2 regions of the Amycolatopsis sp. cmx-4-61 genome follow, and region 2 is predicted to be linked to the other one. Evidence: riboswitches for the same ligand, from Rfam matches in the RefSeq annotation. Region 2 holds a riboswitch; the other holds the start of a gene.

Region 1 (7,160 bases), on a different contig from region 2:
CCTGCTGAAAGAGGTCATCGGAGCGCTCGGCCGGGAGCTGGAGCAGGTCGTCATCACCGACCTGAAGGAAGGCACGTTCTTCGCGGAGCTCGTGTTCGACGGCGACATCCGGGTGTCCGCCCGGCCGAGCGACTCGGTCGCGCTGGCCCTGCGGATCGGCGTCCCCATCCACGCCGTGGACTCGGTGCTGGAGGAAGCCGGCCTGATCATCCCGGACGAGCAGGAGGACGAGGTCGAGAAGTTCCGCGAGTTCCTCGACTCGGTCTCCCCGGAAGACTTCCGCGGAGCGGACACGTAAGACCTTGCCTTGACGTGGACGTCAACGTCTAGCGTCGAGGCATGCGGATCGGAGAACTGGCGCAGCGCACGGGTACCACCACCCGTGCGCTGCGGTTTTACGAGGACCAGGGCCTGCTGCGGGCCCGGCGCTCGGCCAACGGCTACCGCGAGTACGACGAGGACGACCTCCAGCTCGTCCAGGAGATCCAGACCCTCCAGACGGTCGGCCTGACGCTGGAGGAGACGCGCCCGTTCGTCGAATGCCTGCGCAGCGGCCACGAGACCGGCGATTCCTGTGCGAACTCGATCGAGGTCTACCGGCGCAAGCTGGCCGAAGCCGACGCACTCCTCGCGCGGCTCGGCGGCATCCGCGGCGAACTGGCCGCCAAACTCGCCGGCGCCCTGGCCCGGCAGGCGCCCGATCCGTGTGTCGTGCCCGAATTCCCGCGCCCGTGAAGGAGCCCGCCTTGTCCGAAGTTCTGGAAACCACCGACGGCACGTTCGCCGAGGTCCTCGCCCACGACGTCCCCGTGCTCGTCGAGTTCTGGGCCACCTGGTGCGGCCCCTGCCGGATGGTCGGCCCGGTGCTGCAGCAGCTGGCCGCCGAGCGGGACGGCGAGCTCGCCGTCCGCAAGATCAACGCCGACGAGAACCCGGAAACGACCCGCTCCTACCAGGTCATGTCGCTGCCGACGATGATCCTCTTCCGCGGCGGCGAACCGGTCGAGACGATCGTCGGCGCGTTCCCGAAGGCCCGCATCGAAGACCGCCTCGACCGGGTGCTCAAGGCGCCGTCGCTTTGACGAAGGTTTCGGCCACCTCGCGCCCGTACTGCTCCAGGTCCAGCGAAGGGTCCGCCGCGTAGGCCGCCGCGACGCCGTCGATGGCCTGCGCGATGGACATCGCCATCACCTCGGGGGTGAAGCCGCGGCCGAAGGCGCCCTCGGCCTGGCCCTGCTTGAGCTGGCGGGCCAGGCCGTGCACGCGCAGGTCGTCGACCACCACCTTCGTCATCACCCAGCTGTCGGCGTCGCCGGCGTTGGCCGCCAGCTCCTTCAACGCCCGGACGCACTCCGGGTACGCGCGCAGGAACGCGATCGACGTCTCGATGTGCGCGCGCAGGTAGCCGGGCCGGTCGGCCGGGTCGAGGCCGCCACCGGTGCGTTCGGTGAGGAACTGCTGCCGCGTCTCCAGCACCGTGCTGAGCACGGACTGCATCAGCCCGGCCTTGTTCGTGAAGTGGTAGGAGATGAGCCGGGTGCTGCTCAGCCCGGCGCGCTCCTTGATCTTGGCGAAGGTCGTCCGGCGGTAGCCGAGATCGGCGAGGACGCCGATGGTCGCGCCGAGGATCTGCGCCCGGCGCGCGGCCTCGGTGACGCTGAGCCCCAGTTCCGCCATGAGGTCGGTGTTTACTTGCATGAGTAAGAAGTTACCTGACTGAGTAAAAAAGTGCACCAGGTTTGAAGCCACGCGATCAGGGGTACGGCGAACGGCTCAAAGGCGCAGCCGACCGCCCCGGCTTGCCGCGCGTCGCGTTGACCGGTGTTCTCCGGACGCTTACCGTCGAAGAAGGTAAATCGTCACGGTGTGATTCACGGTCTGGGGCCGGATCGTGGCGATTGATCTCCGGCGGGTCCCGCTCCTGGGACCGTCCGGCTGTCATTCGCCGGCCGTCAGGTCGGGCGAGGGGAGGCTTGCGTGGTCGAGGCTGGTTCCGAGAAGCAGCCTGTCGAGGTCGCGGCTGGTGAGCAGGGTGAACTGTTCCCCGACGACTCACTGCCCGACGAGCTGGTGGGCTACCGGGGTCCGGCGGCGTGCCAGATCGCCGGCATCACCTACCGCCAGCTCGACTACTGGGCCCGCACCAAGCTGGTCGCGCCCAGCATCCGCACCGCACACGGCTCCGGCTCGCAGCGGCTGTACTCCTTCAAGGACATCCTCGTCCTCAAGGTCGTCAAGCGCCTGCTCGACACCGGCGTCTCGCTCCAGAACATCCGGGTGGCCGTCGACCACCTGCGCGTCCGCGGCGTCCGCGACCTGGCCCGGGTCACGCTGTTCTCCGACGGCACCACGGTCTACGAGTGCACGTCCCCGGAAGAGATCGTCGACCTGCTCCAGGGCGGCCAGGGCGTCTTCGGCATCGCCGTCAGCGGCGCGATGCAGGAAATCAGCGGCACGATCCACGAGTTCCCGGCCGAGCGCGCCGACGGCGGCATCGTCGAGACGCACGAACCGGACGAACTGACCCAGCGCCGCAACGCCCGCAAGACCGGTTGATCACCACGGCAGCGGGCAGAGTAGGGTTCACCGTGCGGTCGACGAATCCGCGCGGGAGAGTCCGAGTCACACCTTGAGCTCGGCGCCGAAGGAGCAAGTCCTCCCCGGAACCTCTCAGGCACCCTGGACCGCGCGGACGAGACGCCTCTGGAAAGCGGGTCGTCAGGACACACCCTGATGGCCCCGCCGACGGTGCAAGCCCGGGTCAACCTGCGGGCGAAACTCTCAGGCGCCTCCGGGCACAGACAGAGTGGGGAGGCCGGACCGCGCGTCGCGGTCCGGCCCTGCTGTCCCCAGGAGGCCATCGTGGATCCGTCACTCGCCTCCCTGGAACAGGGCATCCCCTTCGCCGACCGGCACATCGGGCCCGGTCCGGACGAACTCCGGCACATCCTCGACGTCATCGGCGTCGCTTCCCTCGACGAACTCGCCGAGCGGGCCGTGCCGGCATCCTTGCGGACGTCCGCAAGGCCGCTCGAGCTGCCGCCCGCCGCCTCCGAAGCCCAAGCGCTCGCCGAACTCCGGGCGCGGGCCGCGCGGAACCGGCCGACCGCCGCCATGATCGGGCTCGGCTACCACGACACCGTCACCCCGCCCGTGATCCGGCGCAACGTCCTCGAGAACCCGGCCTGGTACACCGCCTACACGCCGTACCAGCCCGAAATCTCCCAAGGGCGCCTCGAAGCGCTGCTCAACTTCCAGACCGTGATCGCGGACCTGACCGGGCTGCCCGTCGCGAACGCCTCCCTGCTCGACGAGGCCACCGCCGCCGCCGAGGCGATGACCCTCGTGCGCCGGGCCGGGCGAGCGACGTCGCCCCGGTTCGTCGTCGACGCCGACACCCTGCCCCAGACCCTCGCCGTCCTGCGGACCCGAGCCGATCCGCTGGGGATCGAGCTCGTCGTCGAGGACCTCTCGCAGGGGCTGACCGGGCTCGGGCTCGGCGGGGACTTCTTCGGCATTCTCCTGTCCTGCCCCGGCGCGTCCGGCGCGGTGCGCGAGCTCGACCTCGCGATCGCGGAGGCGAAGCAGCACGGCGCCGGCGTGGTCGTCGCCGCGGATCCGCTCGCCCTGACCCTGCTGCGGCCACCGGGCGAGCTCGGCGCCGACGTCGCCGTCGGGTCGACGCAGCGGTTCGGCGTCCCGCTCGGCTTCGGCGGCCCGCACGCCGCCTACCTCGCCGTGCGGAAAGGGCTCGAACGGCAGCTGCCCGGCCGCCTGGTCGGCGTTTCCCGGGACGCCGACGGCCACCCGGCGTACCGGCTCGCCCTGCAGACACGCGAGCAGCACATCCGCCGGGAGAAGGCGACCTCCAACATCTGCACCGCGCAGGTCCTGCCGGCGGTGCTGGCGTCGATGTACGCCGTGTACCACGGGCCCGGCGGCTTACGCTCGATCGCGCGGCGGGTGCACCGGATGGCCACCGTGCTGGCCGCCGGCCTCGCCGAAGGCGGCGTCGACGTCGTGCACGGCGAGTTCTTCGACACCGTCGCCGCGGCGGTGCCCGGCCGGGCGGACGCGGTCGTCGCCGCGGCCCGCGACCTCGGCGTCTCCCTGCGCCGGATCGACGCGGACCACGTCGGCATCGCCTGCGACGAAACGACGACCCGCGAGCGGCTTTCCCGCGTGTGGAAGGCGTTCGGCGTTTCGGTGTCCGATGTGGACGGACTTGACGCCGACACGGCGGACGCGCTCCCGGCCCCGCTGCGGCGCACGAGCGAATACCTCGCGCACCCGGTGTTCCACGCGCACCGGTCGGAAACCGCGATGCTGCGCTACCTGCGGCAGCTGGCCGACAAGGATGTCGCGCTCGACCGCAGCATGATCCCGCTCGGCTCCTGCACGATGAAACTCAACGCCACCGCGGAGATGGAACCGATCACCTGGCCGGAGTTCGCCGGGCTGCACCCGTTCGCGCCGGCCGAGGACGCCGCCGGGCTCCTGGACGTGGCGGCCGACCTGAGCGGCTGGCTCGCCCGGATCACCGGCTACGACGCGGTTTCGCTGCAACCCAACGCCGGCAGCCAGGGTGAGTTCGCGGGCCTGCTCGCCATCCGCGCCCACCACCGCGCCCGCGGCGAGCACGCGCGGGACGTCTGCCTGATCCCGGCCAGCGCCCACGGCACGAACGCGGCCAGCGCGGTGATGGCGGGCCTGCGCGTGGTCGTCGTCCGCTGCGACGAGGACGGGAACATCGACCTCGCGCACCTGCGGTCCACAGTGGACGAGCACCGCGCCGACCTCGCCGCGATCATGCTCACCTACCCCTCGACGCACGGCGTGTACGAAGACACCGTCGGCGAAGTGTGCGCGGCGGTGCACGACGCGGGCGGCCAGGTGTACGTCGACGGCGCCAACCTCAACGCGCTGATCGGCGTCGCCCAGTACGGCCGGTTCGGCGCCGACGTCTCGCACCTCAACCTGCACAAGACGTTCTGCGTCCCGCACGGCGGCGGCGGGCCGGGCGTCGGCCCGATCGGGGTCCGCGCGCACCTCGCGCCGTTCCTGCCGAACCACCCGCTGCAACCGGCGGCCGGCCCGGCCACCGGCGTCGGCCCGGTCAGCGCGGCGCCGTGGGGCAGCGCGTCGATCCTGCCGATCTCGTGGGCCTACGTCCGGATGATGGGCGCCGAGGGCCTGCGCCGGGCGACGCTGGTCGCGGTGGCCAACGCCAACTACGTCGCGCGGCGCCTCGCCGGGCACTACCCGGTGCTGTACGCCGGGCGCGAGGGGCTGGTCGCGCACGAATGCCTCCTCGACCTGCGGCCGCTGACGAAGGCCACCGGCGTCACGGTCGACGACGTCGCGAAACGGCTGGCGGACTACGGGCTGCACGCGCCGACGATGTCGTTCCCGGTCGCGGGCACGCTGATGGTGGAGCCGACGGAGAGCGAAGACCTCGCCGAACTCGACCGCTTCTGCGCCGCGATGATCGCGATCCGCGGCGAGATCGACCGCGTCGCGGCGGGGGAGTGGCCGCTCGAAGACTCGCCGCTGCGGCAGGCCCCGCACACGGCACGGTGCCTCGTGGGCGAGTGGGACCGCCCGTACAGCCGCGAAACGGCGGTGTTCCCGGCGGGCCCGGCCGCGCCGAAGATCTGGCCCCCGGTCCGGCGGATCGACGGCCCTGCGGGCGACCGGAACCTGGTCTGCTCCTGCCCGCCGCCGGCGGCCTTCGCCTGATCCGCGCCGCACAGGAACGGAAGGTAGGTTGGCGCCATGCTGAGTGCGCACGGTCCCGATCGGACGTCCGTGGTCGTCACCGGCGGCAGCGGCTTCATCGGCCGGGCCGTCGTGCGAGCCCTGCGCGACCGGGGCGTCCCGGTCGTCGTCGTGGACCGGGTCCCGTTCCCGGAGGACCTCGACGGCGTCCGCGTGGTGACCGGGGAACTCCGGGAAGCCGCGGTGCGCGAAGAAGCCGTCACGCCGGAGACCGCGGGCATCGTCCACCTCGCCGCCCTGACGTCGGTGCTGAAGTCGGTGGAGCTGCCCGAGGACACCTTCGCCGACAACGTGCTGGTGACGCAGGCACTGTTGGAACTCGCGCGCCGCCGGGAAGTGCCGGCGTTCCTGCTCGCCTCGACCAACGCGGTCATCGGCGACGTCGGCACCGCGACCATCACCCCGGACCTGCCGCTGCGCCCGCTGACGCCGTACGGCGCCACGAAGGCGGCGTGCGAAATGCTGCTCTCGGGCTACGCCGGCGCGTACGGCATGACGACGTGTGCGTTGCGGTTCACCAACGTCTACGGCCCCGGGATGTCCCACAAGGACAGCTTCGTGCCGCGCATGATGCGGGCCGCGCTGAGCGGCAGCGGGATCAAGGTCTACGGCGACGGCCGCCAGCGCCGCGACCTCGTGCACGTCGACGACGTCGTCCGCGCGATCCTGCTGGCCCTGGACAGCGGCTACTCCGGCCGCGCGATCGTCGGTGCCGGGCGCTCGGTGTCCGTGCTGGAGATGGTCGAGGCCGTGCGCGAGGTGACCGGCGCCGAACTGCCGGTCGAGCACGTCGAAGCCCCGGCCGGGGAGATGCCCGCGGTCGTCGTCGACGTCTCGGCGAGCGCGGAGACCATCGGCTACCGGCCGGAAGTGTCGCTGACCGACGGCCTGGCGACGGCGTGGAAGTACTTCTCCGGCCTCGAAACACCGTGAAGGTCCTTCTCAAGCGGCACTGGCTGCTGCTCCTGCTCCTCGTCCCGGCGATCGTCCTGCGGGTGCTGACCTGGCTGGCCTACCGCCCGGCGCTGCTGTACATCGATTCGTTCCGGTACCTCGACAACCTGCACGCCCTGCGCGCCGACCAGCTGAACCCGATCGGCTACGACCTCGTCCTGCGGCCGCTCCTGGCCGTCGGCGGACTGGCCTGGGTCGCGGCGGTGCAGCACGGGGGCGGCATCCTCATCGCGATCGGCCTCCACGCGCTGGTGCTGCGCCTCGGCGGCCGGCCGTGGGTCGGCGCGCTCGCCGCGGCCCCGGTGCTGCTCGACGCCTACCAGCTGCAGATCGAGCAGAACATCATGTCCGAGGTGACGTTCGAGGCCGTGCTCCTCGGGCTCCTCTGGCTGCTGCTCGGCCGGGGCACCCCCGGCTGGAAGCGCGCC
Region 2 (7,160 bases):
CTTCGCGCCGACCGCGATCGCCTGGGGCACCGACAACCGGACGTGCGCGCTGCGCGTCGTCGGCCACGGCGAGTCGCTGCGGGTCGAGAACCGGGTGCCGGGCGGGGACGTCAACCCCTACCTCGCCGTCGCCGCGCTCGTCGCCGCCGGCCTGCACGGCATCGAGAACGAGCTGGAGCTGGAAGAACCCTTCACCGGCAACGCTTACGACTCCGATCGCGAGACCGTGCCGACGACGCTGCCCGAAGCCGCCGCGGCGCTCGCGCGGAGCGAACTCGCGCGGGAGGCGTTCGGCGACGAGGTCGTCGACCACTACCTGAACGCGGCGAAGATCGAGATCGACGCCTACAACGCCGCCGTCACCGACTGGGAGCTGATCCGTGGCTTCGAACGCCTCTGACGACCGCCCGGTCATCGGGCTCACCAGTTACCTGGAACCCGCGAAGTTCCTCGTCTGGGAGACCGAAGCCGCACTGCTGCACCGCGTCTACGTCGACTGCGTCGTCGCGGCCGGCGGCATCCCGGTGCTGCTCCCGCCGGTGTCCGACGCGCACGACCGGCTCGTGTCCACTGTGGACGGGCTGGTGCTCACCGGCGGCGCCGACGTCGAGCCCGGGCGCTACGGCGCCGAGCCGCACCCGGCCACCTACGTCCGGCCGGAGCGGGACGCCTTCGAGTTCGGCCTGTTCGATGCGGCCCGGCGCCAGGGCAAGCCGGTCCTCGGCGTCTGCCGCGGCCTGCAGGTGATGAGCGTCGCGCTGGGCGGCACGCTGGCCCAGCACCTGCCCGAGACCGCGGGCACCACCGAGCACCAGCCGGCCCCGGCGACCTTCGGCCGGGGCACGGTCACGCTCGCCGAAGGCAGCCGAGCGGCGGCGATCCTCGGGCCCGAGACCAAGACGCTTTGCTACCACCACCAGGCGATCGACCGGCTCGGCCACGGCCTGGAGGCGGTCGGGTGGGCGGGCGACGGCACCATCGAGGCCGCGGAACTACCCGGTGAGTTCACCCTCGGCGTCCAGTGGCACCCCGAGCAGGACAGCGACGGCGTCCGGCTGTTCCAGGCTCTCGTCGAAGCGAGCAAGGAGAGGGCATGACCAGCACGTTCGACGTCCTGAACCCCGCCACCGAGCAGGTGGTGCGGACGGTCCCGCTGACCAGCGCGGAGGAGACGGACGCGGCGATCGCCCGCGCGCACGCGGCCTTCCCGGCGTGGCGGGACGTCACCCCGGGCGACCGCGCCCGGCTGCTGCGCCGCTTCGCCGACGCCGTCGAGGCCGACATCGAGCACCTCGCGCGGCTGGAGGTCGAGAACTCCGGGCACACGATCGGCAACGCCCGCTGGGAGGCGGGCAACGTCCGCGACGTCCTCAACTACTACTCCGCCGCCCCGGAACGCCTGATCGGCAAGCAGATCCCGGTGCCGGGCGGCATCAACGTGACCTTCCAAGAGCCGCTGGGCGTCGTCGGCGTGATCGTGCCGTGGAACTTCCCGATGCCGATCGCCGGCTGGGGGTTCGCGCCCGCGCTGGCCGCCGGCAACACCGTCGTCCTCAAGCCCGCCGAGCTGACGCCGCTGACCGCGCTGCGGCTGGCCGAGCTGGCGCGCGAGGCGGGCATCCCCGACGACGTCTTCCAGGTGCTGCCCGGCAAGGGGTCCGTGGTCGGGCAGCGGTTCGTCGACCACCCGGGTGTGCGCAAGGTCGTCTTCACCGGCTCCACCGAGGTCGGCAAGCGGATCATGGCGGGCTGCGCGGCGCAGGTGAAGCGGGTGACGCTGGAGCTCGGCGGCAAGAACGCCAACATCGTCTTCGCCGACTCCGACCTGGAGAAGGCCGCGGCGACCGCGCCCTACGGCGTCTTCGACAACGCCGGCCAGGACTGCTGCGCGCGGTCGCTCATCCTGGTGCAGGCGAGCGCGTACGAGGAGTTCATGGCGCTGCTCGAACCCGCGGTGCACGGCGTCGTCGTCGGCGACCCCGGCGACGAGAAGACCGAGATGGGCCCGCTGATCTCGGCCGCGCACCGCGCGAAGGTGGCCTCCTACGTGCCGGACGACGCGCCCGTCGCGTTCCGCGGCACCGCGCCTTCCGGGCCGGGCTTCTGGTTCCCGCCGACCGTCCTCACCCCGGCGGACCTGCGGCACCCGGCCGCGGCGGAGGAGGTCTTCGGCCCGGTCGTCGCCGTCGTGCCGTTCGCGGAGGAAGCCGACGCGATCCGGATGGCGAACGCGACCGAGTACGGCCTGTCCGGCTCGATCTGGACCCGCGACGCCGGGCGCGCGTTCCGGGTGGCGCGCGGCGTCGAATCCGGCAACCTCTCGGTGAACTCGCACTCTTCGGTGCGCTACTGGACGCCGTTCGGCGGCTTCAAGCAGTCCGGCCTCGGCCGCGAGCTCGGCCCGGACGCCGCCGCGGCGTTCACCGAAACCAAGAACGTCTTTCTCAGCACGGAGGAGTAATGGTCCAGCGTTTCGAAGGCCGCGTCGCGGTCATCACCGGCGGCGCGAGCGGCATCGGGCTCGCCTCGGCCCGCCGCCTGGCGAGCGAAGGCGCGAAGGTCGTCATCGGGGACCTGACGCCGGATTCGGGCAAGGCCGCGGCCGACGAGATCGGCGGCGCGTTCATCCAGACCGACGTCACCGACGCCGAGCAGGTCGAGAACCTGTTCCACAGCACGGTGGAGCAGTTCGGCTCGGTCGACGTCGCCTTCAACAACGCCGGCATCTCGCCGCCGGAGGACGACTCCATCCTGACCACCGGCATCGAGGCGTGGGAGCGGGTGCAGCGGGTCAACCTGACGTCGGTGTACCACTGCTGCAAGGCCGTCCTGCCGCACATGCAGCGCCAGGGCAAGGGCTCGATCATCAACACGGCGTCGTTCGTGGCGGTGCTGGGCGCGGCGACGTCGCAGATCTCCTACACCGCGTCCAAGGGCGGGGTGCTGGCGATGAGCCGCGAGCTCGGGGTGCAGTTCGCGCGGGAGAACATCCGCGTGAACGCCCTGTGCCCGGGACCGGTGAACACCCCGCTGCTCAAGGAGCTGTTCGCGAAGGACCCGGAACGCGCGGCGCGGCGCCTGGTGCACGTGCCCGTCGGCCGGTTCGCCGAGCCGGAGGAAATCGCGGCGGCGGTGGCCTTCCTGGCCAGCGACGACGCCAGCTTCATCACGGCGTCGCAGTTCCTCGTCGACGGCGGCATCTCCGGCGCGTACGTCACCCCGCTCTAACGCTCGGCCTTCGTGACGTCGTAGACCTCCCGCAGGTAGCGCCAGGCGGCGTTGAGCTTCTTGCGCTCTTCGGAGTGCCGTGGGCGGGTCGTCCCGGCGCAAAGCCAGCCGGTTTCGTTAGCTTTGTGAGGTGACGCACTGGCGCGCCGGCGAATGGGCGGAAGCGGTCCGGACGGGCATCCGCGCGAGAGGGCTCTCCCTCGACGAGGCCGCCCGCCGCATCGGCGTCCCGACGTCCACCCTGCGCAGCTGGATCGAGCACCGGCACGCGCCGAAGGTGACGGTGTTCGACCACTGGGCCGAGATCGCCGAGGTCACCGGGCTGAGCGAGGCCGAGCTGCTGCGCGTCGCCGGCGTGCTGCCCGATGCGCTCGCTTCGCCGGTGCACGTCGCCCAGGCGGCGAAGGCCCTGCGGGAGGGCATCGACCTGGCCGGGCAGTTCCTCCGGCAGGCCACCGCGCTGGTCTACTCCTCGCCCGGCACGCAGGTGGCGAACGCCATCGCCGCGTCGCCGATCGACTGGGAGATGCGGATCCGCTCGGCCACCCGCGGCGACGAGGTCCGCGTCACCTACCACCACTACGTCGGGATCGTGCCGCCGCGGGACCTGCCCCACGACGACGCCGAGGTGCGGCGCATCATCGAGCACGACGTCCTCGGCGAGCTGTGGCGGCCGCTCGGGCTGTACTGGCGGGTCGCGGAGGTGCACGACTGGCACGAACCGCCCCGGCTGGTGATCCAGGTGCCCGAGCAGGAGGCGACGCGGCCGCCCGCGCCGTCGCCGGTGGTCGCGGCGCCGCCGGTCGTGGTGCTGTCGCCGATCTGGGGGTACGGCGAGCTGCTGGCGTCCCTGATCGCCGACGGGCTCGGGTTCGGCAACGTCGACTTCCGCTACTTCGGCCTCCCGGACGCGATGGCCGACCGCGTCCGGACCACCGCCCGCGAGCTCGCCGAACCCGCGCCGCGGCTGGTGCACTCGGTGCCGCCGATCATGCTGCTGCACGGCCTGGCCGTGCCCGACCTGACCGGACGCCTCCCGGCGGTGGTCCGGTACGGCCCGAAGATGCGCGCCCGCGCGGCCCGGATCTACCGGGACGCACTGCTCGAAGCGGGATTCGCCGACCCCCTCGCCGGAGCGCGGGCGATCGAGGCGGCGATCTCGGTCCCGCCGGGCTGCGCGTACTTCGAGGTGACGCTGGCCGACGAGGACGTCTTCGACGGCGACCGTCCCTCCCTGGACCGGCTCAACGACGCGGTGGCGTGGCACGCCGAGCAGATCGTCGAGCAGGTCCTGCTGGGTGCGGGCCTGCCGCCGGTGCCCCTCGGCGGCCCGTTGAAGCGCCTGGTCCTGCCCTCGGGCCGGGTCCGCCGCCCGCCCCCGCTCGCCGGGAGCGTGGTCCGCCGGGTCGCCGGGCCGTGACCCCCTTGTCGTGGGCCGCTCGAAGGCCGATGTGGTGTTGCTCGGGTGAAGTGGACGGACCTCGAACCCGGCAGGTACCGTTACCGCCACAACTGCAGATCGGGCCGTCGAGCCGAGGCGGGAGAGCCCTCACGAACGTGGTGGGGCACCGAAGGAGCAAACTCCCCGGAATCTCTCAGGTACCTGCTACCGCTTCAGGCGAGGCCACTCTGGAAAGCAGGCGCACCCGCGCCTCACCCAAGGTGAAAGCCGCTTCACACGCGGTGAAACTCTCAGGTGCCATGACAGAGGGGGAGTTCCCAGCGCACCCGTGTGCCCGGCCCGAGGAGCTCCCCATCACTTCCACGCAGTTCGACGCCCGCCACATCGGCCCGTCCGAGGCCGAACGCGCGAAGATGCTGGCCGAGTGCGGCTACGGCAGCCTGGACGCCCTCGTCGGGGCCGCCGTCCCGACCGCGATCCGCGCGACGAAGGAACTCACCCTCCCGCCCGCCGCGTCCGAAGAGGACGCCACCGCGGAGCTGCGCGCGCTCGCCGCGCGCAACCGGCCGATGACGCAGATGATCGGCCTCGGCTACTCCGACACCGTGACGCCCGGCGTGATCCGCCGCAACGTCCTCGAGAACCCGGCCTGGTACACCGCCTACACGCCCTACCAGCCGGAGATCTCCCAGGGCCGTCTCGAAGCCCTCCTCAACTTCCAGACCATGGTCGCCGACCTGACCGGCCTGGCCACCGCGAACGCCTCGCTGCTGGACGAGTCCACCGCCGTCGCCGAAGCCGTCACGCTGATGCGCCGCGCCTCGAAGTCCAAGTCGAACAAGGTCGTGCTGGACGCCGAGTGCCTGCCGCAGACCATCGCCGTCGTGCGCACCCGCGTCGAGGCCCTCGGCATCGAGGTCGAGGTCCGCGACCTGCTCACCGGGCTGCCCGAGGACTTCTTCGGCGTCGTCGTCCAGTACCCGGGTGCCTCCGGCGTGCTGCGCGGCCGCGGCTTCTACCACGCGATTTCCGAGTCGGCGAAGGCCGCGGGCGCGCTGTTCACCGTCGCCGCCGACCTCCTCGCCCTCACCCTGATCACCGCGCCCGGCGAGTTCGGTGCCGACGTCGCCGCCGGGTCGACGCAGCGCTTCGGCGTCCCGCTCGGCTACGGCGGCCCGCACGCCGGGTACCTGTCCGTCCGCGCCGGCCTCGAGCGGTCGCTGCCCGGGCGCCTGGTCGGCGTCTCGGTCGACGCCGACGGCAACCCGGCCTACCGCCTCGCCCTGCAGACGCGCGAGCAGCACATCCGCCGCGAGAAGGCGACGTCGAACATCTGCACCGCGCAGGTCCTCCCGGCCGTGCTGGCCGCGATGTACGCGGTCTACCACGGCCCGGACGGCCTGAAGAAGATCGCCCAGCGCGTCCACGGCCTCGCCGCGGGCTTCGCCGGCGCGCTGCGCAAGACCGGGGTCGAGGTCGTGCACGAGTCGTTCTTCGACACCGTCGTCGCGCACGTTCCGGGCCAGGCCGCCGAGGTCCACGCGGCCGCCCGCGCGGCCGGGATCAACCTCGGCCACGTCGACGACGACCACGTCCGCGTCGCCTTCGACGAGGTCAGCACCCCGGCGATCACCGCGAAGGTCCTGAAGGCGTTCGGCGTCGAAGCCGACGTCGAAGACGGTGTCGCGCTGCCCAGCGGCCTGGCCCGCGAGAGCGGCTTCATGGGCCACGAGGTCTTCGGCACCCACCGTTCCGAGACGGCGATGCTGCGCTACCTGCGCAGGCTCTCCGACCAGGACTACGCGCTCGACCGCGGGATGATCCCGCTCGGCTCCTGCACGATGAAGCTCAACGCCACCACCGAGATGGAGCCGATCAGCTGGCGCGAGTTCGCCGGCATCCACCCGTTCGCGCCGGCCGAGGACGCCGAGGGCTACCACGTCCTCGTGGCTCAGCTGGCCGAGTGGCTGGCCGAGGTCACCGGCTACGACAAGGTGTCGCTGCAGCCGAACGCGGGCAGCCAGGGCGAGCTCGCCGGCCTCCTCGCCATCCGCGCCTACCACCGCGCGAACGGCGACGACGCCCGGGACGTCTGCCTGATCCCGTCGAGCGCCCACGGCACCAACGCCGCTTCCGCGGTGCTCGCCGGGATGCGCGTGGTCGTCGTCAAGTGCACCGACGAGGGCAACGTCGACCTGGCCGACCTGCGGGCCAAGGTGGACGCCCACCGCGACACCCTCGCCGCGATCATGGTCACCTACCCGTCCACCCACGGCGTGTACGAGCACGACATCGACGAGCTGGCGAAGATCGTCCACGACGGCGGCGGTCAGGTCTACGTCGACGGCGCGAACCTCAACGCCCTGCTCGGCCTGGCCAAGCCGGGCGAGTTCGGCGGCGACGTCTCGCACCTGAACCTGCACAAGACCTTCTGCATCCCGCACGGCGGCGGCGGCCCCGGTGTCGGCCCGGTCGCGGTGCGCGCGCACCTGGCCCCCTACCTGCCGAACCACCCGCTGCTCGACGCCGC

The links. Region 2 has a riboswitch for glycine ahead of gcvP (aminomethyl-transferring glycine dehydrogenase). Riboswitches for the same ligand answer to the same signal wherever they lie in the genome.
Region 1: another riboswitch for glycine. It lies ahead of gcvP (aminomethyl-transferring glycine dehydrogenase); the one in region 2 lies ahead of gcvP (aminomethyl-transferring glycine dehydrogenase).

What each region holds. Positions count from the first base shown of each region.
Region 1 covers NZ_JAEBEI010000024.1:32,157-39,316, forward strand. Annotated here, with positions in the region: gene ACLJOU_RS40775 (bifunctional nuclease family protein) at 1-298, shown strand, start outside; gene ACLJOU_RS40780 (MerR family transcriptional regulator) at 340-735, shown strand; gene trxA (thioredoxin) at 747-1,082, shown strand; gene ACLJOU_RS40790 (TetR/AcrR family transcriptional regulator) at 1,063-1,698, opposite strand; gene ACLJOU_RS40795 (MerR family transcriptional regulator) at 1,978-2,556, shown strand; glycine riboswitch at 2,599-2,697, shown strand; gene gcvP (aminomethyl-transferring glycine dehydrogenase) at 2,863-5,739, shown strand; gene ACLJOU_RS40805 (NAD-dependent epimerase/dehydratase family protein) at 5,776-6,711, shown strand; gene ACLJOU_RS40810 (glycosyltransferase family 2 protein) at 6,708-7,160, shown strand, end outside.
Region 2 covers NZ_JAEBEI010000026.1:3,559-10,718, reverse strand. Annotated here, with positions in the region: gene ACLJOU_RS41820 (glutamine synthetase family protein) at 1-400, shown strand, start outside; gene ACLJOU_RS41815 (gamma-glutamyl-gamma-aminobutyrate hydrolase family protein) at 381-1,097, shown strand; gene ACLJOU_RS41810 (aldehyde dehydrogenase family protein) at 1,094-2,461, shown strand; gene ACLJOU_RS41805 (3-oxoacyl-ACP reductase) at 2,461-3,228, shown strand; gene ACLJOU_RS41800 (helix-turn-helix domain-containing protein) at 3,359-4,648, shown strand; glycine riboswitch at 4,848-4,946, shown strand; gene gcvP (aminomethyl-transferring glycine dehydrogenase) at 4,930-7,160, shown strand, end outside.